DNA from 3 places in the Polaromonas potterensis genome. Region 2 is predicted to be linked to each of the others. Evidence: predicted binding sites of a transcription regulator. Region 2 holds the regulator's gene; each other region holds the start of a gene.

Region 1 (7,305 bases), on a different contig from region 2:
AAAAATCCCTGAGAGCAAAGTGGCTCAGCTCCCCATCCAATAAACAAACCGGCCCCCACGGTTGCTCACTTCGTGTAGCGCCCTGCCCCCCGATGGGGCCGTCTTTTCCTAGGGGCGGCCCGTCGGAAAAGGCTGTGCGCCACAGAGCACGGGGGTTTACAGCGCGATGTCTGCCAGACTCCAGCGCGGCTTCACGTCAAAGGTGTAGCTGCGCTGTATGTCTTCCAGCCCGGCCTGGAGACGCATGCCGGCCGCCAGCGCAATCATCGCGCCGTTGTCTGTGCACAAATGCAGCTCGGGGTAATGCACACGAATCCCGCGTTTCTTGCAAGCCGCATTGAGTTGCTCGCGCAGCAAGGTGTTTGCCCCCACACCACCGGCCACCACCAGCCGCTTCAGGCCGGTTTGTTCCAGCGCTTTGAGCGACTTCTTGACCAGCACTTCCACAATCGCCGCCTGCGTCGAGGCGGCCAGATCGGCGCGTGCCTGATCGCTCATGGTTTCGCCGAGTTTTTTGGCCTGCGTCAGCACCGCTGTTTTCAGGCCGGAGAAGGAAAAATCCAGGTCGCCGCTGTGCAGCAAAGGCCTGGGCAGCTTGAAGGCCTGGCCATCACCCTGCCCTGCCAACTTGGCCAGCGCCGGACCGCCGGGATAAGGCAGCCCCAACAATTTGGCCGATTTGTCAAAGGCCTCGCCAGCCGCGTCATCAATGGTTTCGCCCAGCAACTCGTAACTGCCGACGCGGTCCACTCGCATCAATTGCGTATGACCGCCCGACACCAGCAGCGCCACAAAAGCAAATTCAGGGGGATCGGCGCTCAAGAAAGGCGACAACAAATGTCCTTCCAGGTGGTGCACACCCATCACGGGTTTGCCCAGGCTAGCGGCCAGCGAGCAGGCCACACCGGCCCCCACCAGCAAGGCCCCGGCCAGGCCCGGCCCGCGGGTATAGGCAATCACATCAACATCCGCCAGTGAACGTTGCGCCTGGCTCATCACCTCGTTGATCAGCGGCAACACCCGCCGGATATGGTCGCGGCTGGCCAGCTCGGGCACCACGCCCCCATAGGCCTGGTGCATTTCAATCTGGCTGTGCAAGGCGTGCGACAACAACCGCGGCACACCCGACCCCGACGCATCCGTCAAGGCCACACCCGTTTCGTCGCATGACGACTCAATTCCCAACACCAACAAGTTTTCCTGCATAGGCCCGAAGTTTAGGCCAAACAGGTTCAGGCTCCGCTCGGGAGCGCGCGTTGCACGCCATGGTGCTTGGCGCTGCTCGGCAAGCTGCGGGCATTCAGACACGGTAAAGTCGCTGCAACATGAAAAAACTGCTGCTGGGCTGTATCGCCGACGACTTCACTGGGGCCACCGACCTCGCCAACAACCTGGTGCGTGCCGGCATGCGTGTGGTGCAAACCATAGGCCTGCCCGATCAGCCGCTGGCAGCCGAGACCGACGCCGTGGTCGTCGCGCTCAAGTCGCGCACCTTGCCGGTGGACCAGGCGGTTGCGCAGTCGCTGGCCGCCCTGCACTGGCTGCAGGCGCAGGGCGCGCAGCAGATTTATTTCAAGTATTGCTCCACCTTTGACAGCACGCCGCAAGGCAACATCGGCCCGGTCACCGAAGCGCTGATGGACGCGCTGGCGCCCCTGCCCGGCAGCGACTTCAGCATCGCCACGCCGGCCTTCCCCGACAACCAGCGCACGGTGTTCAAGGGCCATCTGTTTGTGGGCGAGGTCTTGTTGCATGAAAGCGGCATGCAAAACCACCCGCTCACCCCCATGACGGACGCCAACCTGGTGCGGGTGTTGCAGGCGCAATGCAAACGCAAGGTTGGCCTCATTGATTACACCGTGGTGGCGCAGGGCTCGGCCGCGGTGCAAGCCCGCATGGCGACGCTGCGCGAGCAGGGTGTGGGCATCGCCATCGTGGACGCGATTTCCAACGACGACTTGTTGCGCCTGGCGCCGGCGCTTAAAACCATGCCCTTGCTCACGGGAGGCTCCGGTCTGGCCATCGGTTTGCCAGCCAACTTCGGCATCACGCCTTCGTCCACGGCCAGCGCCTTGCCGCCGGCCACGGGCTGGCAGGCGGTGGTGTCGGGCAGTTGTTCGCTGGCCACCAACCGGCAGGTGCAAGCTTTTATCCAGGCCGGGCATCCGGCCTTGGCTGTGGATGCCTTGCAAATCATCCAGAAAGAAGCCGTGGGTATCGACGTGACAGCCGAGGTGTTGGCCTGGGCCGCGCCAAAACTCGCTCAGGGGCCGGTGCTGATTTATTCCTCCGCGGACCCGGCCGTCGTCAAGGCGGTCCAGGCGCAGCTCGGGGTCGAAGAAGCCGGCGCCCTGGTGGAACGCACCCTGGCCGCCATCGCGCGTGTACTGGTGCAACACGGCGTGCGCCAGTTGGTGGTGGCGGGCGGCGAAACCTCGGGTGCCTGTGTGCAGGCCCTGGCCATCAAACACATGAAAATTGGCACACAAATCGACCCTGGCGTGCCCTGGTGTTATGCGCAAACCGAGGCGGCCAACGAAGAAGGCATACACCTGACCTTGAAGTCGGGCAACTTCGGCACGGACGACTTTTTCAGCAAAGCTTTTGCGAGGCTCGCATGACGGAAACCCAGGCCCGGGAGGAAATCTGCCGTGTCGGCCGCAGCCTGTTCGAGCGCGGTTATGTTCATGCCACGGCCGGCAACATCAGTGTCCGGCTGCCAGAGTCGGATGGCGGCGGTTTTCTGATCACCCCTACCGATGCCTGCCTGGGCACGCTGGACCCGGCCCGGCTCGCCAGGCTGGATGCACAAGCCCAACAAGTCAGCGGCGACACTGCCAGTAAAACCATAACACTTCACACCCATATCTATAGGGCTGCAAGCCAGTTTGACCCTGAAACCCGGTGTGTGATCCACACCCATAGCAGCCACTGCGTGGCGCTGACCTTGAGGCCTGACGTCGGCCCGGAACTGTTGCCCGCCCTTACCCCTTACTTTGTGATGAAGGTCGGCCACGTGCCACTGATCAGCTACCACCGGCCCGGCGCGCCCGAAGCCGCCCTGCAGGTGGCCGACACCATTCGCCGTTATGGCGAAGCGGGGACACCGATACGCGCCGTCATGCTGGCGCGTTTGGGGCCCAATGTCTGGCACAACTCGCCCGCCGCGGCCATGGCCACGCTGGAAGAACTCGAAGAAACCGCCAAACTTTTGTGCCTCAGTCCCTCGCTGCCCGAACCCCTGAGCGATACACACATCGGCGAACTGCGCAAAACCTTCAAGGCCCGCTGGTAAACCGCCGGCAGCGCATCCTGGGCGCGCCACCCGTGGCGCGAATCTTGCATAAAAATGCCCATGACGCCGTCCCAGTCCTTGCGCCTTGTGATCATTGCTCCAGATCTGCTGGAAGGCGTGACCACGGACCCCCATGCGCGGCTACAGGCGGAACGCTCGCGCCAGTTGCGTATCGGCCTGCTGGAAAACGGCTACAACGTGGTGGCTGTCTTGCCGGCCGATACCTACCTGGACAAACGCCTGAGCGAGCTGCAACCCGACATGATCATCGTGGACGCGGAAAGCGAAGCCCGCGATTCACTCGAACATGTGGTGATGGCCACCCGTGACGCGCGGCGCCCGATTGTGCTGTTTACCAATGACAAGGACACCAGCCACGTGAAAGACGCGGTGGCGGCCGGTGTGTCCGCCTACATCGTGGCCGGTTTGTCGCCGGAACGTATACGCCCCATTCTGGACGTGGCGATGGCGCGTTTTGAACACGAACAAGGTCTGCGGCGCGAACTGGCGCACGCCCGGACCGAGCTGCAGGACCGCAAAGTCATAGACCGCGCCAAAGGCCTGCTGATGCAGCGGCAAAACCTCAGCGAACAGGCGGCCTACGAAAAACTGCGCAAAGCCGCCATGGACAAGGGCTTGCGCCTGGGCGAAGTCGCACAACGCATGCTGGACGCCGCCGACCTGCTGGGTTGAAGCGGCCCGCGGGGTCTGACGCCGAAATGGTGCGGCGCACAAATACAGTGCAGGTCCGGCGAAATCCAGAACCAGGTGCAGCCGCCACGGCAAACGCTATGAATTCCATAGCTGATTTCGCCCATGTATCAAGGGCTGAAGGCCAATTTCATCGTGAATCGAAGGCTAAAAGAGCCAAATCGGAGACTGGCACAGCTTTTGCGTTGAGCTAAACACCAGGCCTTCCGCTTCAACGGCGAAGCGGCAAGCCTCACAGAACAAAGGCGTTCGCACCCAGTTTCACACCACGTGTGTGGGCAGAGGTCGAGCGCCTTTTTTGTTTTTGCTTCTTTGTTTTCACTTCTGGAGTCCAGACCATGACAGATCTGCTGAAATCTTCACTGACACGCCGTACCGTTTTACAGGCCGCCGCGGTCGGCGCCGCGGGCATCAGCCCGGCGCTGCGTGCCGTGGTCTATGCCCAGGGCTCCGATGCGCCGGAGAAAAAAGAAGTCAGGATTGGTTTTATTCCGTTGACCGACTGCGCCTCGGTGGTGATGGCCTCGGTGCTGGGCATCGACAAAAAATATGGCGTGAAGATCATCCCGACCAAGGAAGCCAGCTGGGCCGGCGTGCGCGACAAACTGGTCAATGGCGAACTCGACTTTGCCCACGTGTTGTACGGCCTGGTCTACGGCGTGCACATGGGCACGGCCGGCCCGAAAAAAGACATGGCCGTGTTGATGAACCTGAACAACAACGGCCAGGCCATCACGCTGTCGAAAAAAATCGCCGACAAAGGCGCGGTGGACGCCGCCTCGCTGGCCAAGCTGATGAAAACCGACAAACGCGAATACACCTTCGCGCAGACCTTCCCCACAGGTACCCATGCCATGTGGCTGTATTACTGGCTGGCCAGTGCCGGCATCAACCCCTTCCAGGACGCACGCGCCATCGTCGTGCCGCCGCCGCAAATGGTGGCCAATATGCGCGTCGGCAACATGGACGGTTTTTGTGTGGGTGAGCCCTGGGGCCACCGCGCCATCATGGACGGCATAGGCATCACCGCCGTGACGACCCAGGACATCTGGAAAGACCACCCGGAAAAAGTGCTGGGCACCACCGCCGACTTCGTCAAGAAAAATCCCAACACCGCACGCGCGGTGACCGCAGCCATCCTGGAAGCCGGCAAGTGGATTGACGCCAACCTGTCCAACAAGATGAAGATGGCCGAAACCGTGGCCGACAAGAGTTACGTCAACACCAGCGTGGACGCGATCAACCAGCGCATCCTGGGGCGTTACCAGAACGGTCTGGGCAAAACCTGGGACGACCCGAACTACATGAAGTTTTACAACGACGGCGCGGTGAACTTCCCCTACCTGTCCGACGGCATGTGGTTTTTGACCCAGCACAAACGCTGGGGCCTGATCAAGGAGCACCCGGACTACCTGGCCCTGGCGAAACAGATCAACCACATCGACGTCTACAAGGATGCCGCCAGCGCCAGCAAAACACCGGTGCCCAAGGACCTGATGCGCACCAGCAAGATGATCGACGGCGTGGTCTGGGACGGCAAGGACCCGAAGAAATACGCCGACGGTTTCAAGGTGAAAGCATGAACGGCACGGCGAAGGGCTCCCGCTTGCTGCGGATAGCCGCCCCGGAAAACGCTTTCGGCTGCCGACACCGTTCCAGCCCAGTCACCCATACGCTGCTGAGGCAGCCCGTCTAAGGAACTCATCATGGTCAGCGCTGTTTTTCATCCTCCTTTCGACGACGCGCCCCCGGCCGCGTCGCCCGCCACCCCGGAGAGCGCCAAGCCCGCTATTCCTTCCATAGCTGCCAGCGCAATAGCCACGGGGGCTGCAGCCTCAAAAGGCTTGCAAACCACAGACCCGGCCGGCACCGCCAAACCGCCGTTCGACTGGCGCGGCGTCTGGATGGCGGTGTTGCCACCGCTGTTAGGCCTGGGTTTGCTGGTCGGCCTGTGGGAGCTGGTGTCGGCGTCCACGGGCAACAGCATTCCCTCGCCGCTGGCGACCTTCCACCAGGCGGTCGATGTGTTCAGCGACCCCTTCTACAGCAAGGGGCCGAATGACCAGGGCGTGGGCTGGAATGTCTTGTCTTCGCTGCAAAGGGTGGCGGTCGGTTTTGGCCTGGCGGCTGCGGTGGGCATTCCGGCCGGGTTCATGATCGGGCGTTTCACGTTTTTAAGCCGCATGTTCAACCCGCTGATCAGCCTGATGCGGCCGGTCTCGCCGCTGGCCTGGTTGCCGATTGGCCTGCTGGTCTTCAAGGGCGCCAACCCGGCGGCGATCTGGACGATTTTTATCTGCTCGATCTGGCCCATGATCATCAACACCGCGGTGGGTGTGCAACGTGTGCCGCAAGACTATATGAATGTGGCGCGTGTGCTCAATCTCAGCGAGTGGAAAATTTTCACCAAAATCCTTTTTCCCGCCGTTTTGCCCTACACCTTGACCGGCGTGCGCCTGGCCGTGGGCACCGCCTGGCTGGTGATTGTGGCCGCCGAGATGTTGACTGGCGGCGTCGGCATCGGCTTCTGGGTCTGGGACGAGTGGAACAACCTCAACGTCAAAAACATCATCATCGCGATTTTTGTGATCGGCATCGTCGGGCTGCTGCTGGAATTTGCGCTGATCAAGCTGGCCACGGCATTTACGTTTGAAGAGGTGAAAGCATGAACCCGTCACTGAGCAGCAAATACATCGAAATCCAGGGTGTGGCGCAAAGCTTCAAGACCCGCAAAGGTCCGTTCTGCGCGCTGCAAGACATCAACCTGACGGTCGCCAAGGGCGAGTTTGTTGCGCTGATCGGTCACTCCGGCTGCGGCAAGTCGACCTTGCTCAACCTGATCGCGGGCTTGACCACACCGACACAAGGCGCCCTGCTTTGCGCCAACCGCGAAATCGCCGGCCCCGGCCCGGAGCGCGCGGTGGTGTTTCAAAACCACTCGCTGCTGCCCTGGCTCACCTGTTTTGACAACGTCTACCTGGCGGTGGAGCGGGTCTTCGCCGCCACAGAAACCCGGGCCCAACTCAAGGCTCGCACCGACGCGGCCCTGGCCATGGTCAGTCTGAGTGCTGCCGCGCAAAAACGCCCCGGCGAAATTTCCGGCGGCATGAAGCAACGTGTGGGTATTGCCCGCGCCCTGTGTATGGAGCCCAAGGTCTTGCTGCTGGACGAACCTTTCGGCGCCCTGGACGCCCTGACCCGCGCCAAGCTGCAGGACGAGTTGCTGCAAATTGTCAGCACCACCCAGAGCACGGTGGTGATGGTGACCCACGATGTGGACGAAGCGGTGCTGCTGAGCG
Region 2 (7,305 bases):
GCATACGTTGCAGAGCGTCACCACCACGCAGTTGTATGGCGCTGGCCACACCCGCACGTTCGGCATTGCGCTCGGCAAAGTCGACCATGCGGAAAGACACATCGCTGCCGAAGATGGGCGCGGTGGGTTCGGTGATGGCGGCTTCGGCCTGGTCGAGCAAGCCTTCCCAGACATGCGGCTGGAAAGGCACAAATTTTTCAAACGCAAAACGCCGGCCCATGCCGGCGGCGATGTTGCGGGCGATCTGCGCCGCTTCAATCACGATGGTGCCGGAGCCGCAGCACGGGTCGTACAGCGGCACGCCCTGTTTGCAAAGCCCCTCCTCGCCGCTCCAGCCGCTGGCAGCCAGCATGGCGGCGGCCAGGGTTTCCTTCAGCGGGGCATCGCCCTTGTCTTCGCGCCAGCCGCGTTTGAACAGCGGCTCGCCCGAGGTGTCGATGTAGAGGGTCACGGTGTCTATGGTCAGGTGCACGTACACACGCACATCGGGCCAGCGGGTGTCGACATCGGGGCGCACATCGTATTTGTCGCGGAAGCGGTCGGCGATGGCGTCCTTGATCTTGAGCGCGGCAAAGTTCAGGCTGGTCAACGGGCTGTGTTGCGCCGTGACCTCGATCTTGAAGGTCTGTTTGGGCGTGAACCAGATTTCCCAGGCCACGGCGGCGGCGGCGTTGTAGAGGTCTTGTTCGCTGCGGTACTGGTTGTGCTGCAGCTCGATCAGCACACGCTGGCTCAGACGGCTGTGCAGGTTGAGCTGCAGCGCGTCGCGCCAGGAGCCGGCCACCTGCACGCCGGCGCGCCAGGCCTTGCCCTGGGTGCCGGTGATACGTTTGACCTCGGCGGCCAGCAGTTCCTCGACACCTGCGGCGCAAGGTAAAAATAGTTGAAGTTGGTTCATATGTGGGGCCTCTAGGGATTTCTAGAAATTCGGTTATCGGGATGCAGGGCAAGGCGTGCGGCGCGCAGGACACCGGAATGCACTTCGGTGCATGAGGATTCCGAGCACCGCGCAACGCGGCCAAGCGCCCGAGAACCGGATTTATAGAAATCCCCCGTTATAGGGATTTTCGCAGGTTCGCCGGTGCGATGCGCAAAGCCTCGCGGTACTTGGCCACGGTGCGGCGTGCGCATTCGATGCCCTGCTCCTTGAGCATTTCGGAAATCTGGTTGTCGCTGAGCGGTTTGGTCAGGCTCTCTGAGGCGACAAACTGCTTGATCAGCGCCCGCACCGCCGTGCTGGAGGCATTGCCGCCGGTTTCCGTGCCCAGCGCCGAACCAAAAAAATACTTCAGCTCGAAGGTGCCAAACGGCGTGTTCATGTATTTGGCCGTGGTCACGCGCGAGATGGTGGACTCGTGCAGGCCCAACTCGTCGGCGATTTCGCGCAACACCAGCGGACGCATGGCGAGTTCGCCATGGGTGAAGAAGTTTTTCTGCCGCTCGACAATCGCGCTGCTGACCCGCAGGATGGTGTCAAAACGCTGCTGGATGTTTTTGATGAACCAGCGCGCCTCCTGCAGGCGCTGCTGCAGGGCCTGGCCGTTCTGGCCCCGGTTCTGCTTGAGCGCATTGGCATAAATGTCGTGCACCCGCAGGCGCGGCATCACGTCGCTGTTGAGCGAAACCTTGAAGCCGCGGCCGGACTTGACCACGATCACATCGGGCACGATGAGGTTGCGCTCGACGTTGACAAAACGCCGGCCCGGCTTGGGGTCCAGCCGGCCTATCAGTGCAATCGCGGCCTTGATCACGGTGTCGGGAAAACCGCACAGCTGCGACAGACGCTTGACGTCGCGTCGAGCCAGCAACTCCATGGGTTGCTGGCACATGGCGATGGCGGCGCGGGTTTCGTCGGAGTTTTTGCACTCCAGCAGTTGCAGGCCCAGGCACTCGGCCAGGTTGCGCGCGCCCACGCCGGCCGGCTCCATGTGTTGCAACAGCTTCAGGGCCACGGTGAACTCGTGCACCATCGCTTCGACTTGTTCCAGGTCGTCCCCGGCCAGACCCGCGGCCAACTCGGCCAGGCTGTCTTCCAGGTACCCGTCGTCGTTGAGCGATTCGATAAGAAAATGCAGCGCCGCCCGGCCTTCGGGCATCAGGCGCAGGGACAGCGCCTGGCGGTGTAAATGGTCTTGCAGCGATTCATGGCTGCGCGCCAGATCGGCGGCATCGACCTCGCTGTCGTCGTTGTTGTTTTTGCGCGGCGCGGCGTCGCCGCCCCACTCGTTGTCGTCGGGCGCGGTGTCGACACTGCCGTCGCCGTCCCAGCTTTCCTCAAGTTTGGCCTCGCTGCTGGGTTCAGCCTCATTTTGGCTTGTAGCCCCCGCGCCATCTGCGCTGACAGCTATGGAATCCGTAGCAGATTCAAACTCACGGGTTTCCTGGCTGACCGGCGTGTCGGCCTGGACCAGGCCAAAGTCTTCGCGCGGCGCGGCTTCTTCGGAGACTTCAAGAAAAGGATTTTCGTCGAGCATCTGCTCGACTTCCTGGCTCAGCTCCAGGGTAGACAGTTGCAGCAGGCGAATCGATTGCTGCAACTGGGGCGTCAGCGCCAGATGCTGCGAAACGCGTAGGGACAGGCCTTGTTTCACGACATCCCTAAGTGCGCGACAAAGCGGGTTGGGATGTATGAACCAAGCGGGGGCCGCGCAACCGGCTTTGCCGGGGCGCAGGCGCCGCCCCCTGCAGGGGGGAGGGAGCTACACGCAGTGAGCGACAAAGGGGGGGAGCCAAAGTGATCACATCTTGAAATGTTCGCCCAGGTAAACCCGGCGCACATCGGCATTGTTCACAATTTCAGAAGGGGTGCCCGTGGCCAGCACGTGGCCATCACTGATGATGCAGGCATGGTCGCAAATGCCCAGGGTTTCACGCACGTTGTGGTCGGTGATCAACACGCCGATGCCGCGGGACTTCAGGAAACCGATGATGCGCTGGATCTCGATCACGGCAATCGGATCGATACCGGCAAAAGGTTCGTCCAGCAAGATAAAACGCGGCTGCGTGGCCAGCGCCCGGGCGATCTCGACACGGCGCCGCTCGCCGCCCGACAGGGCAGGCGCGGGTGAATCACGCAGGTGGTCGACGCGCAAATCCTGCAGCAAGGCGTCCAGGCGTTCGTTGATGGCCTTGGCGCTCAGCGGCTTGCCGGCTTCGTCGGCCTGCAGCTCCAGCACGGCGCGCACATTCTGCTCGACCGTGAGTTTTCGGAAAATCGAGGCTTCCTGCGGCAGATAACTCAGGCCCAGGCGCGAACGCTTGTGGATGGGCATGTGTTCGATGGACTCGCCGTCGATGGTGATCTCGCCGGCGTCGGCGCGCACCAGCCCCACGATCATGTAAAACGACGTTGTTTTGCCGGCGCCGTTGGGGCCTAACAGACCCACAACTTCGCCTTTTTGCACCGTCAGCGAAACATCCCGCACCACCTTGCGGCTGCCGTAGGACTTTTGCAGGCCGGTGGCCACCAGGCGGCTGATGGGCGCGGTTTCCGGAGACACATTCATGGCGTCGGTGTTATTTTTTGTCATTGCCCAGCGTGGTACTGGGCCGCAGAACAGGCGCCGACCCGGAGGGCGCCGCCGGGGCGCCGGGGGCGCCCGCTGCGGGGGCCTGGTTGCGCGGCGCCAGCAGGGCGCGAATCCGGCCCGAGGGGTTGCTGGCCGTGCGGGCTTTCTCGCCGCTGTCGACGGTGAACACGTCGGTCGGGTTGTCGTAAACAATCAGGTTGCCGTGGGTTTCGTCAGCCAGGGTCGCGCCTATGTAGCGACGCAACACGGCCTGGCGGATGAACTTGACGGTGTCGGCGCGGCTGTCGTATTCGATACGTTCGCCTTCACCTTCAATGTATTCGTCGACCAGGTCGCGCTTCTTGCGATAAAACGCCAGCTTGCCGGGCGCCGCGACCACGATGGCGCGCTGGTAACCCTCGGCGTCCTGGATCACATCGACCTGCGCACCCCGGATGATGATGGTGCCCTTGGTGATCACCACGTTGCCGGTGAACACACTGGTTTGATTGAGGTCGTCATGACGCAGGGCGTCGGCCTCGGCGTTCATGGGCTGGTCGCGATCGGCCTTTTCAGCCGCAACCGGAAAGACCGCCAGGGTGGCGGCCAGCATCAGTACACAGGCGGGGTAGTTCATAAAGGCACGAATCTTGCTGCTTTGGTGGTGTTGCTTCATTGTAGCCATGGCACTCCCCGGAATTGGCAAGGTGCATAAAAAACCCGCCGGATCAGGGCGGGTGAGGCGAAATACCCGGCGGCGGCATCCAGCTGGCCGCTTGGGGATTAAGCTTTTCGGGCCTGGGTAATCAGGTAGTCCGTCACCAGCAGCGCGCGATCCATGGTTTTTGCCAGTTCGCCTGAAGTATAGAAACGCCCGGCCACGCCCAGGGCTGGCACGCCGTCCACCTTGTAGGCGTCTTGCAACTGCGTGGCCTTGCGAGCCTTGGTGGCGATGCCAAAGGAGTTGTACATTTCCACAAACTTGGCCTTGTTGATGCCTTGCTTCTCGGCCCAGGCGGCCACCAGCTCGGGGGTGTTCAGCATCTGCTTTTCGTTATGAATCGCGAAAAACACCTTTTTGTGGAGTTCGTCGACCTTGTTCATGGCTTCCAGCACATAGTAAAGACGCTGCTGCGGCTCGAAGTCGGCGCGGAAGGACACCGGCACACGCCGCACCGCCACGTCTTGGGGCGCTTTTTTGCTCCAGGCGTCAAACGCCGGCTCAAACTGGTTGCAGTGCGGGCAGCTGTACCAGAAAAACTCCACCACCTCGACCTTGCCGGCCGGCGCGTCGACCGGTGCGCGTTTGTCGAGCAGCAGGTAATCGCGGCCTTCCTGGGGCGCTTGGCCCTGGGCCTGGGCCGAGGTTGTCAAAGCGCCCAGGGAAGCGGCGGCAGCCACGGAAGCGGCGGATATCGAAAATTCACGTCTTTGCATCAAGCATTTCTCCATTAGTGCGACAGGTTGGACACCCTGGCCTCAGAAAGTTCAGCGCTGAACCCGGACCAGGGCAGTTTCGATGCCGCTGCCATCCAGGCGCTCCTTGGCTTTGTCGGCATCCTCTTTTTTATCAAACGGCCCGAGGCGCACGCGAAACACGGTGCGGCCCGACTGTTCGCGCTCGGTGACCTTGGCTTCCAGGCCCATCAGCGAGATTTTGGCGCGCTGCTGCTCGGCGTCTTCAGGCGTGCGGAAAGCCCCGACCTGCACAAAATAATTGAAAGGGTCCGGGCCGGACGCAGTGGCCGGCGTCGCCAGCTTGGCTTTGGCCAGGTCACCGATGGGGTCGGCCGATGGCGGTTTCGCGGGCTTGACGGTCGGGTCGGCCACGGGTTTCTGCGCGGTCACAGGCGCTTGCGGCGTGACATCGGTCACCGGGCCGCCGGACGCAGTGGCCGCCGCTGGCGCGGACGCCGGTTTGGCCGGATTTTTGCCGTACAACGGTGCGTTCGGGTTCCAGTTCTGGTTCTTTTTGGCCTCGGCCGCGTCATGGTCGGGGTTGCGCGACTGGCCCTTGTTCATGAAAGGCACGGGCACCTTGGTGATGTAAACGGCCACGGCCAGCGCCGCGGCCAAGCCAATCAGCGCGCCAATGATCAGGCCCAGAAAGGTGCCGCCGCGTTGTGGGTTCATGCCTGGCCGGCTGGGCCGGTGGGAGGGGGTACGCGCCATGGTCTCATCATTCCTTACATTTTGCGCGGGGCATCAACACCCAGCACGGCGAGGCCATTGTGCAACACCTGCGCCGTCGCCGCGACCAGGGCCAGGCGCGCGAGTTTGACCACGGCGTCATCAACCAGGATGCGCTCGGCATCGTAATAGCTGTGGTAACAGGCGGCCAGTTCGCGCAGGTAAAACGCCACGTCGTGCGGCGCAAAACCGCTGGCGGCGTTGCTCAGCATGTCGGGGTATTTGGCGATCAGCAGCATCAAGGCCTGGGCCTGCGGGCTGTCCAGCGCTGACAGGTCCACCGACTTGAGTTCGGCCTCGTCGCCGCCCCAGGCGGTCAGCACCGAGCAGATGCGGGCATGGGCGTATTGCACGTAATACACCGGGTTTTCGTTGTTTTTCGCCAGCGCCAGGTCGATGTCGAAGATGTATTCGGTGTCGGGCTTGCGGCTGAGCAAAAAGAAACGCACGGCGTCCTTGCTGGTCCACTCGATCAGGTCGCGCAAGGTCACATAACTGCCGGCGCGTTTGGATATCTTGACCTCTTCGCCATTGCGCACGACCCGCACCATGGTGTGCAAGACGTAGTCGGGGTAGCCCTGAGGCACACCCTCATTGGCCGCCTGCAGACCGGCGCGCACCCGGGCAATCGTGCCGTGGTGGTCCATGCCCTGGATGTTGATGGCCTTGCTGTAGCCGCGCTCCCATTTGGCCAGGTGGTAAGCCACGTCAGGCACAAAATAGGTGTAGCTGCCGTCGCTCTTTTTCATCACACGGTCTTTGTCGTCACCGTAGTCGGTGGACTTGAGCCACAAAGCGCCGTCCTGCTCGTAGGTCTTGCCGGCGTTCTTGAGTTTGGCCACCGTGGACTCGACCCGGCCCGAGCTGTACAGGCTGGACTCCAGGTAGTAGTTGTTGAACTTGACCGAGAAGGCTTTGAGGTCCAAATCCTGCTCGTGGCGCAGGTAGGCAACGGCGAACTGGCGGATCGAGTCGGTGTCTTCCACGTCGCCCGAGGCGGTGTATTCGCGGTCGTCGGACTTGACGGTTTTTTTGGCCAGGAAGTCAGCCGCGATATCGGCGATGTAGTCGCCGTTGTAGGCCGACTCCGGCCAGCCGGCGTCGCCGGGCTTGATGCCCTTGGCGCGCGCCTGCGTGCTGGCAGCCAGCGTCTGGATCTGCACACCGGCGTCGTTGTAATAAAACTCGCGATAAACCTCGGCGCCCTGGGTGACAAACAGGTTGCAGATGGCGTCACCCAGGGCGGCCTGGCGGCCATGGCCCACATGCAACGGCCCGGTCGGGTTGGCCGACACAAACTCGACAATCATGCGCTGGCCGTTGGCGGCCTGGGTGCCGTAGCCGGGTCCGGCCTTGAGCACTTCGCGCACGGTTTCTTGCTTGGCTGCGGGTTTGAGGCGGATGTTGATGAAGCCGGGGCCGGCGATCTCGATGGCGTCCACCCAACGCTCGAAAGCCGGGGCTTTCAGCAGGAGGGCGCGCAGGTTCTCGGCCAACTGGCGGGGATTGAGTTTGAGCGGCTTGGCCAGCTGCATGGCGGCCGTGCAGGCGAAATCGCCATGGGCCGCCACTTTGGGGGATTCAAACGCGGCCTTGTCGCCTGCGC
Region 3 (7,305 bases), on a different contig from region 2:
AGACAGCAAAAGCAGCACGGTGTATTCGACCATGCAGGACAGCAACGAGCTGATCGCGCTGGACCTGGCGACACAAACCATCAAGTGGCGTACACCCACCGGATCGATTCCCGCCGACGTGTATGGCAGCGCTGACGACAAGTTGATTCTGATCGGCCTGACCGGCGGTGATTCGGTCGAGGTTTACGACGTCAGCGGCAAACAGCCCCAGCGCACGCGTGTCATCAAGACCGCCGCCGGCGCACACGCTTTCCGGGCGCTGGGCGACGGACGCCATGTGCTGGTCAGCAACCGCGTGGCCAACAGCATCAGCAAGATCGACCTGCAGACACTGAGCGTGGTGGACACCTACCCCGCGCCCGGCGGGCCGGACTGCATTGAAGTCTCGCGCGACGGCAAGCTGATTTATGTGACTTCGCGCTGGGCGCGAAAACTCACGGTGATCGACGTGGCCAGCCGCAAGGTGGTGCGCCAGGTGAACGTTGGAAAAAGCCCCCATGGCGTCTGGACACTTGACCACGCACCTAGATAAGCCCCAACGGTCGCTCACTGCGAGCCTGCGGCAGCTCCCTGCCCCTTCACGGAGAAAGGGGCCGCTGCGCCTGCGGGCTGGCGAAGCCAGACCCGCGGCCCTGGCTTGCATATGAAATCCTTGCGATTACTCATTGCTATTACTTTGGTAGCTGCTTGCGTCCGTCCCGTATGGGCTGGAGCCTGTTTTGATGCCCAAGGCAGGCCTGGAAAGCCGGTTTACCTGACCCTGGACACCGGCCACATGGCTGTGGCGCCGCTGATGGCGGACATCCTCAGCAAACATCAGGTCAAGGTGACCTTCTTCGCGGCCAACGAACGCACCAAAACCGGCGATGGCAGCCTGGGCCAGGACTGGGCGCCCTGGTGGAAAGCGCGCGCTGCAGAAGGCCATGAATTCGCCTCGCATACCTTTGACCACACCTACTGGCGTGGTGATGTGGCTAGCAATCCGGCCCAGTTCCGGGTGCGCCCGTCGGCCGGCCCGTCCGAGGGCAAGGACTTCACCTGGACGGCGAAGCAGTATTGCGACGAGATCGGCAAGTCAGCCACCCGTCTGCAGGAAATCACCGGTAAAAAACCGTTGCCGCTGTTCAGGGCCCCGGGTGGGAAAACCTCGCCGGCCTTGCTGGCCGCCGCCAAGGCCTGCGGTTATGAACACGTGGGCTGGTCGCCCGCCGGCTTTCTGGGGGACGAATTGCCCAGCGACAAATTTCCCAACGAGGCCTTGCTTAAAAAAGCGCTGCAGGGCATCCAGCCCGGCGACATCTTGTTGGCCCACCTGGGCATCTGGTCGCGCCAAGACCCGTGGGCGCCCGCCGTGCTGGAGCCGCTGATTGTCGGCCTGAAGGCGCGCGGTTTTTGCTTCCAGACTTTGCGCGAACATCCCCAGTACAAAACCTGGATTGAATCCCACGCCGGCCCGGCCGCGGCCAAGCCTGCAAAATAGGCGGCATGGACAGTTTGGAAAATTTTTTCTCGTGGGTGCAGCAGGGCTTGTTTGAGACAGTCGTGCAGCCTGCCATGTTTGCGCTGGGCCTGGGCAACCTGCTGGAAGACGGCTATGAAGCCACGGCGTGGTTCATGGCGGGCGTGATCCAGATCGTCATTTTGCTGGCCGTGATCGGTCCGCTGCAGCGCTGGCGGCCGGTGGAGCCGGTGACGGACCGCGCCACCATACGCACCGACATCCTGTACACCCTGATCCATCGCCTGGGCCTGTTCCGCATTGCACTGTTTTTCACCCTGGAGCCTGTGTTCGACAGCTTTTTTGGCATGGTGCGCACGGCAGGCTTTGGCACTTTCCACCTCGACCAGCTCTGGCCCGGCGTGACCGACAACGCGCTGGTCAGCCTGCTGATTTACCTCGTTGTGTTCGATTTTGTTGCCTACTGGACGCACCGTGGCCAGCACCAGCTCGAATGGTGGTGGCCCCTGCATTCGCTGCACCACGCGCAGCGGCAGATGACGATGTGGAGCGACAACCGCAACCACCTGCTGGACGACGTGATTGTCGACATCATCGTGGTGGTGGTGGCGCAGTTGATAGGCGTGGCACCCGGCCAGTTCATCGCCATCGTGGCCTTGACCCAGCTCAGCGAGAGTTTTCAGCATGCGAATCTGCGGCTCTGGTTTGGCCGCATCGGCGAGCGCCTGTGGGTCAGTCCGCGTTTTCACCGCCTGCACCACAGCATAGGCATAGGCCATGAAAGCCACGGCCCGGCCACGTTGGGTGGGCACAACTTTGGCGTCTTGCTGCCCTGGTGGGACATGTTGTTTGGCACGGCCAACTTCGAGCAACGTTACGACCCGACCGGTATCCGTGATCAGGTGGAAAAGCAGCGCGACTACGGCCGTGGCTTCTGGGCGCAGCAGTGGCTGGGCCTGAAGCGCTTGGTCGGCCGGGCTTGAGGAAATTTGCTTTGCCCGAGCAATTTTCCGCTGGGCCACCCCAAGGAAAATATGCCCCCTCGGGGGGCAGGGAGCTACACGCAGTGAGCGCGCGTGGGGGCCAGTAAACTCCAGCCATGAACAAGCTTCTGGATTCCTTTTGGCGGGCGGTGATGTACTGCCTGCACCCGCGGGTGATTGCCTTGTCGGTGTTGCCGCTGATCATCATGGTGGTCATCTCGCTCGGGCTGGGTTATTTTTTCTGGGAAGACGCGTTGTTCGCCGTGCGTTCCGGCCTGGAGGGTTACGAGCTGCTGAACGCCATGGCGCGCTGGCTCGAAGGGGTGGGTTTTGGCAATCTGCGTGTGGTGCTGGCGCCGGCGTTGTTGCTGTTCCTGGCGATCCCGGTGATCGTCATCGTGTCGCTGCTGTTTGTGGCGCTGCTGATGACGCCGGCCATGGTGTCCCTGGTGGCCGAGCGCCGTTTCCCGCTGCTGGAACGCAAAAAAGGCGGCTCGTTGATGGCCAGCCTGTTTTGGTCACTGGGTTCCACCTCGCTGGCCGTGCTGGCGCTGGTGGTGTCGATTCCGCTGTGGCTGATCCCGCCCTTGATTCTGGTCTTGCCGCCGCTGATCTGGGGCTGGCTGACCTACCGGGTGATGTCTTATGACGCGCTGGTGGACCACGCCAGCGCCGAAGAACGGCGGGAGATTTTCCGCCAGCACCGCGCCAGCCTGCTGCTGATTGGTGTGCTCAGCGGTTACCTGGGCGCCGCACCCAGCCTGATCTGGGCCTCGGGCGCGATGTTTGTCGCCATGGCGCCCATCCTGGTGCCGGTGGCGATCTGGATTTACACCCTGGTGTTTGCTTTTTCCTCGCTCTGGTTTGCCCATTACACGCTGGCGGCGCTGGAGCAACTTCGCAAGCAAAAAATAGCCATAACCCCCGACCCACTTGCGCAAGCAGCTATTGAATCCATAGCGGATGAGGTTTCGCCCGCGCCGTCGACCAGCGTGGCAAGCGATGCCGCGCCGGCCTTTGGTGGACCCGGACAACAACCGTAACCCCTTTATTCAGGCGTTTCACCATGAGCACTCACTTCGGACTCATCATCATCGGCGACGAAATCCTCTCGGGAAAACGTGCCGACAAACACCTGCCCAAGGCCATTGAGCTGCTGGCCGCGCGTGGCCTGCAGCTCAGTTATGCGGACTACGTGGGGGATGACCCGGCGCGTATCACCGCGGTGTTGGCGCGCGCCTTTGCGGCCGCGCGGGCCTCGGGCGACGTGGTGTTCTCCTGCGGCGGCATAGGCGCCACGCCGGACGACCATACGCGCCAGTGTGCCGCCGACGCCTTGGGCGTGGCGCTGGCCTTACACCCCGAAGCCGAAGCCCTGATCCGCGCACGCATGCAGGACGTCGCCAGGGAGCAGGGCGTGCCGTATGAACCGGACCGGCACGACAACATCCACCGCCTGAACATGGGCATGTTTCCGGTGGGCGCCGAGATCATTCCCAACCCGTACAACAAAATCCCCGGCTTCAGCTGCTACGTGCAACGAAATGGTTCTGTAGATAGCAACGGCCGCCGCGACGGGCCGCCCCTAGCAAGGCCAGCCCCCACGGGGGGCAGCGACCCACACGAAGTGGGGAAGCGTGGGGGCATACATTTCGTTCCTGGCTTTCCCGTCATGGCCTGGCCCATGATCGAGTGGGTGCTCGACACGGACCACGCCGATTTGCACCAACAATCGGCCTACGTCGAAAAATCCGTGATTGTGATGGGTTCCATGGAGGCGACGTTGACGCCGCTGATGCTCGCCATCGAGGCCAATTACAGCGGCGTCAAGGTGTTCAGCTTGCCCAGCGTGGACCACCCCGAATACGGCCGGCATATCGAGCTGGGCGTGAAAGGCCCGCCAGAGTTGGTGAATGCCGCTTTTCCGGCGCTGTTGGCCGGGCTGCACACATTTAATGCTAAGTTAGGCCCTGAATTGGTGCGATAAATCGATGCACCAATAACGGGCTTGTTGATTTGCACTTGTTTGGTGCTTTTTGGTGGGAATGATTTTTCCGGTCTGGCAGGCCGGTCGCCGGCTTATCCCGCGCCAGATGGCGGCACAATCGAAGGCTTGGCAGAAAAAAACCGGCCATCGGGTTTGGCATAAAAAGTGCATTCACCCAGCACGAGCATATTTTTTTAACCACCATCCAGCAACAGGAGATTCTGATGGCAAAGACCGTCGCAGACGTCATGAAAATGGTCAAGGAAAACGAAGTCAAGTTTGTTGACTTCCGTTTTACCGACACCCGGGGCAAAGAACAGCACGTGACCGTGCCTGTGTCCCACTTTGACGAAGACAAATTCGTTTCGGGCCATGCGTTTGACGGCTCTTCGATTGCCGGCTGGAAGGGCATCGAAGCCTCCGACATGCAACTGATGCCTGACGCCAACACGGCCAACATCGATCCCTTCTTTGAAGAAACCACGCTGCTGCTGAGCTGCGACGTGGTCGAGCCCAGTGACGGCAAGGCTTATGACCGCGACCCGCGTTCCATTGCCAAACGCGCCGAAGCGTACCTCAAGGCCACCGGCCTGGGCGACACGGCCTTCTTCGGACCAGAACCAGAATTTTTCATCTTTGACGACGTGCGCTGGAACACCGACATGTCGGGCACCTTCTTCAAGATCGAAGAATACGAAGCACCCTGGAACTCGGGCAAAAAGCTCGAAGGCGGCAACCGCGGTCACCGGCCCACCGTCAAGGGCGGTTATTTCCCCGTGCCACCGGTCGACAGCACGCAAGACATGCGCGCCGAGATGTCGCTGATTCTCGAATCGCTGGGCATTCCGGTCGAGGTGTTCCACCACGAAGTGGCCGGCGCCGGCCAGAATGAAATCGGCACCCGCTTCAGCACGCTGGTCGAGCGCGCCGACTGGACGCAGCTGCTGAAATACGTGGTGCACAACGTGGCCAATGCCTACGGCAAAACCGCCACCTTCATGCCCAAGCCCATCGTTGGTGACAACGGCTCCGGCATGCACGTGCACCAGTCGATCTGGAAAGACGGCAAAAACCTGTTTGCCGGCGACGGTTATGCCGGCCTGTCCGACTTCGCGCTCTACTACGTGGGCGGCATCATCAAGCACGCGCGTGCCCTGAACGCCATCACCAACCCCGGCACCAACAGCTACAAGCGCCTGGTGCCTGGTTACGAAGCACCGGTCAAGCTGGCTTATTCGGCCAAGAACCGCTCGGCATCGATCCGCATTCCTTATGTGGCCAACCCCAAGGGCCGTCGCATTGAAGCGCGTTTCCCCGATCCCCTGATGAACCCTTACCTCGGCTTTGCGGCCTTGATGATGGCTGGCCTGGACGGCGTGGAAAACAAGATCCATCCTGGCGAAGCCGCGACGAAAGACTTGTACCATCTGCCGCCCGAGGAAGATGCCAAAGTGCCAACCGTTTGCCACAGCCTGGACCAGGCCCTGGACGCACTCGACGTGGGCCGCGGCTTCCTGACCAAAGGTGGCGTGTTCACCGACAGCATGCTGGATGCCTACATTGAACTGAAAATGGGTGAAGTGACGCGCTTGCGCCAGGCCACACACCCGATCGAGTTCGAGATGTATTACTCCCTGTAATTTTTTACAGTTTGTGGTCAAAAAAGGACGGCTTTGGCCGTCCTTTTTTATGGGCGCTGTGTTTATTACTTGCAGGGTTTTGCATTTTGAGACCTTTGCAGGATACTGGCAGACCGTCCAGGCCTGAACAGGCACATGGGGTTACGCATGAAACCTACAGTACTTCTTTCAATTTCTCTTGTTCTTTTGGCCAGTGGTGTCTCCAGCGTTTTCGCCCAGGAGCGCATTTTCCGTTGCAGCGGCAAAACCGGCACCGAATACATCAACAACGCCAAGGATGCGCAGGCGCGCGGCTGCAAGCCGATCGAAGGTGGCAACGTTACCGTGGTCCAGGGCACGCCGGTGAGCCGGCCGTCCGTGCGTGTGGCCTCGGCGGTGCAGGCCGCGCCAGCGTCCAGCAACAGCGAGCAGCGCGCGCGTGACAGCGACATGCGGGCCATCCTCGAGGCCGAACTGAAAAAGGCCGAGCTCAAACTGGCCGAGCAGCAAAAAGAATACAACAACGGCGAGCCCGACAAACAGGGCATTGAAGGGCGCAACCACCAGCGTTACCTTGACCGGGTGGCCGCGATGAAAGAAAGCATCACCCGCCACGAAAGTGACATTGCCGGCCTGAAACGTGAAATTGCCCGCTTGCCCGGCAACAGCGCGCCGCAGTAATCGTTCTGCGTCAAAATGGTGGCTTGAACAAGCCACCTACTTTCCTCCCCGCCGCCGCTCAGGCCTCCCCCCGCTTTCAGTCTTTTGACCTGCTGGCCACGCTGGTGGCCGTGGTGCGTACCAATGGCGTGGTGGTGTTTGCCAATGCCGCGCTGGAAGACGCACTGGGCATTTCGCGCCGCACCATCGAGGGCTCGCAACTGCCCGACTGTTTCACCGAGCCCTTGATCCTGCACAATGCGCTGGAAGGTGCGGGCAGCAATGAATTCGCGGCCCTGCGTTACGACGCCTGGCTCAAACCCCTGAACCGCGAACCCATGCCTGTGCACGTGGTGGTGGCGCAGACCGACACGCCGGGCGAAGCGATTGTCGAGCTGCTGCCGCTGGAGCAGCAGGCCAAGCAAGACCGCGAGGAGCGGCTGCTCGACCAGGCGCAGGCCAACAAGGAGTTGATCCGCAACCTCGCGCATGAGATCAAAAACCCGTTGGGCGGCATACGCGGCGCGGCGCAATTGCTGCAGATGGAGATCGAGTCCAAGGAGTTGACCGAATACACCCAGGTCATCATCCACGAGG

The links. Region 2 encodes sigma-54, which starts transcription at its own class of promoters, with help from an activator protein. Its sites were predicted from a motif close to TGGCANGNAANCTGCTTT; they were not measured.
Region 1: the regulator sigma-54 is predicted to act here: its motif matches at 4,176-4,193, upstream of R6254_RS12385 (CmpA/NrtA family ABC transporter substrate-binding protein).
Region 3: the regulator sigma-54 is predicted to act here: its motif matches at 4,584-4,601, upstream of glnA (type I glutamate--ammonia ligase).

Annotation. Positions count from the first base shown of each region.
Region 1 covers NZ_JAWQLX010000006.1:52,945-60,249, forward strand. The annotation lists gene R6254_RS12360 (Hsp20 family protein) at 1-43, shown strand, start outside; gene tsaD (tRNA (adenosine(37)-N6)-threonylcarbamoyltransferase complex transferase subunit TsaD) at 157-1,194, opposite strand; gene otnK (3-oxo-tetronate kinase) at 1,326-2,621, shown strand; gene R6254_RS12375 (class II aldolase/adducin family protein) at 2,618-3,295, shown strand; gene R6254_RS12380 (ANTAR domain-containing response regulator) at 3,356-3,988, shown strand; gene R6254_RS12385 (CmpA/NrtA family ABC transporter substrate-binding protein) at 4,345-5,589, shown strand; gene ntrB (nitrate ABC transporter permease) at 5,713-6,675, shown strand; gene R6254_RS12395 (ABC transporter ATP-binding protein) at 6,672-7,305, shown strand, end outside.
Region 2 covers NZ_JAWQLX010000001.1:583,092-590,396, reverse strand. The annotation lists gene R6254_RS02820 (THUMP domain-containing class I SAM-dependent RNA methyltransferase) at 1-898, opposite strand, end outside; gene R6254_RS02815 (RNA polymerase factor sigma-54) at 1,056-2,591, opposite strand; gene lptB (LPS export ABC transporter ATP-binding protein) at 2,739-3,506, opposite strand; gene lptA (lipopolysaccharide transport periplasmic protein LptA) at 3,517-4,146, opposite strand; gene R6254_RS02800 (thiol:disulfide interchange protein DsbA/DsbL) at 4,293-4,946, opposite strand; gene R6254_RS02795 (SPOR domain-containing protein) at 4,998-5,681, opposite strand; gene argS (arginine--tRNA ligase) at 5,696-7,305, opposite strand, start outside.
Region 3 covers NZ_JAWQLX010000011.1:95,784-103,088, reverse strand. The annotation lists gene R6254_RS18625 (YVTN family beta-propeller repeat protein) at 1-532, shown strand, start outside; gene R6254_RS18620 (polysaccharide deacetylase family protein) at 644-1,480, shown strand; gene R6254_RS18615 (sterol desaturase family protein) at 1,486-2,442, shown strand; gene R6254_RS18610 (EI24 domain-containing protein) at 2,559-3,485, shown strand; gene R6254_RS18605 (competence/damage-inducible protein A) at 3,509-4,429, shown strand; gene glnA (type I glutamate--ammonia ligase) at 4,654-6,069, shown strand; gene R6254_RS18595 (hypothetical protein) at 6,217-6,729, shown strand; gene glnL (nitrogen regulation protein NR(II)) at 6,753-7,305, shown strand, end outside.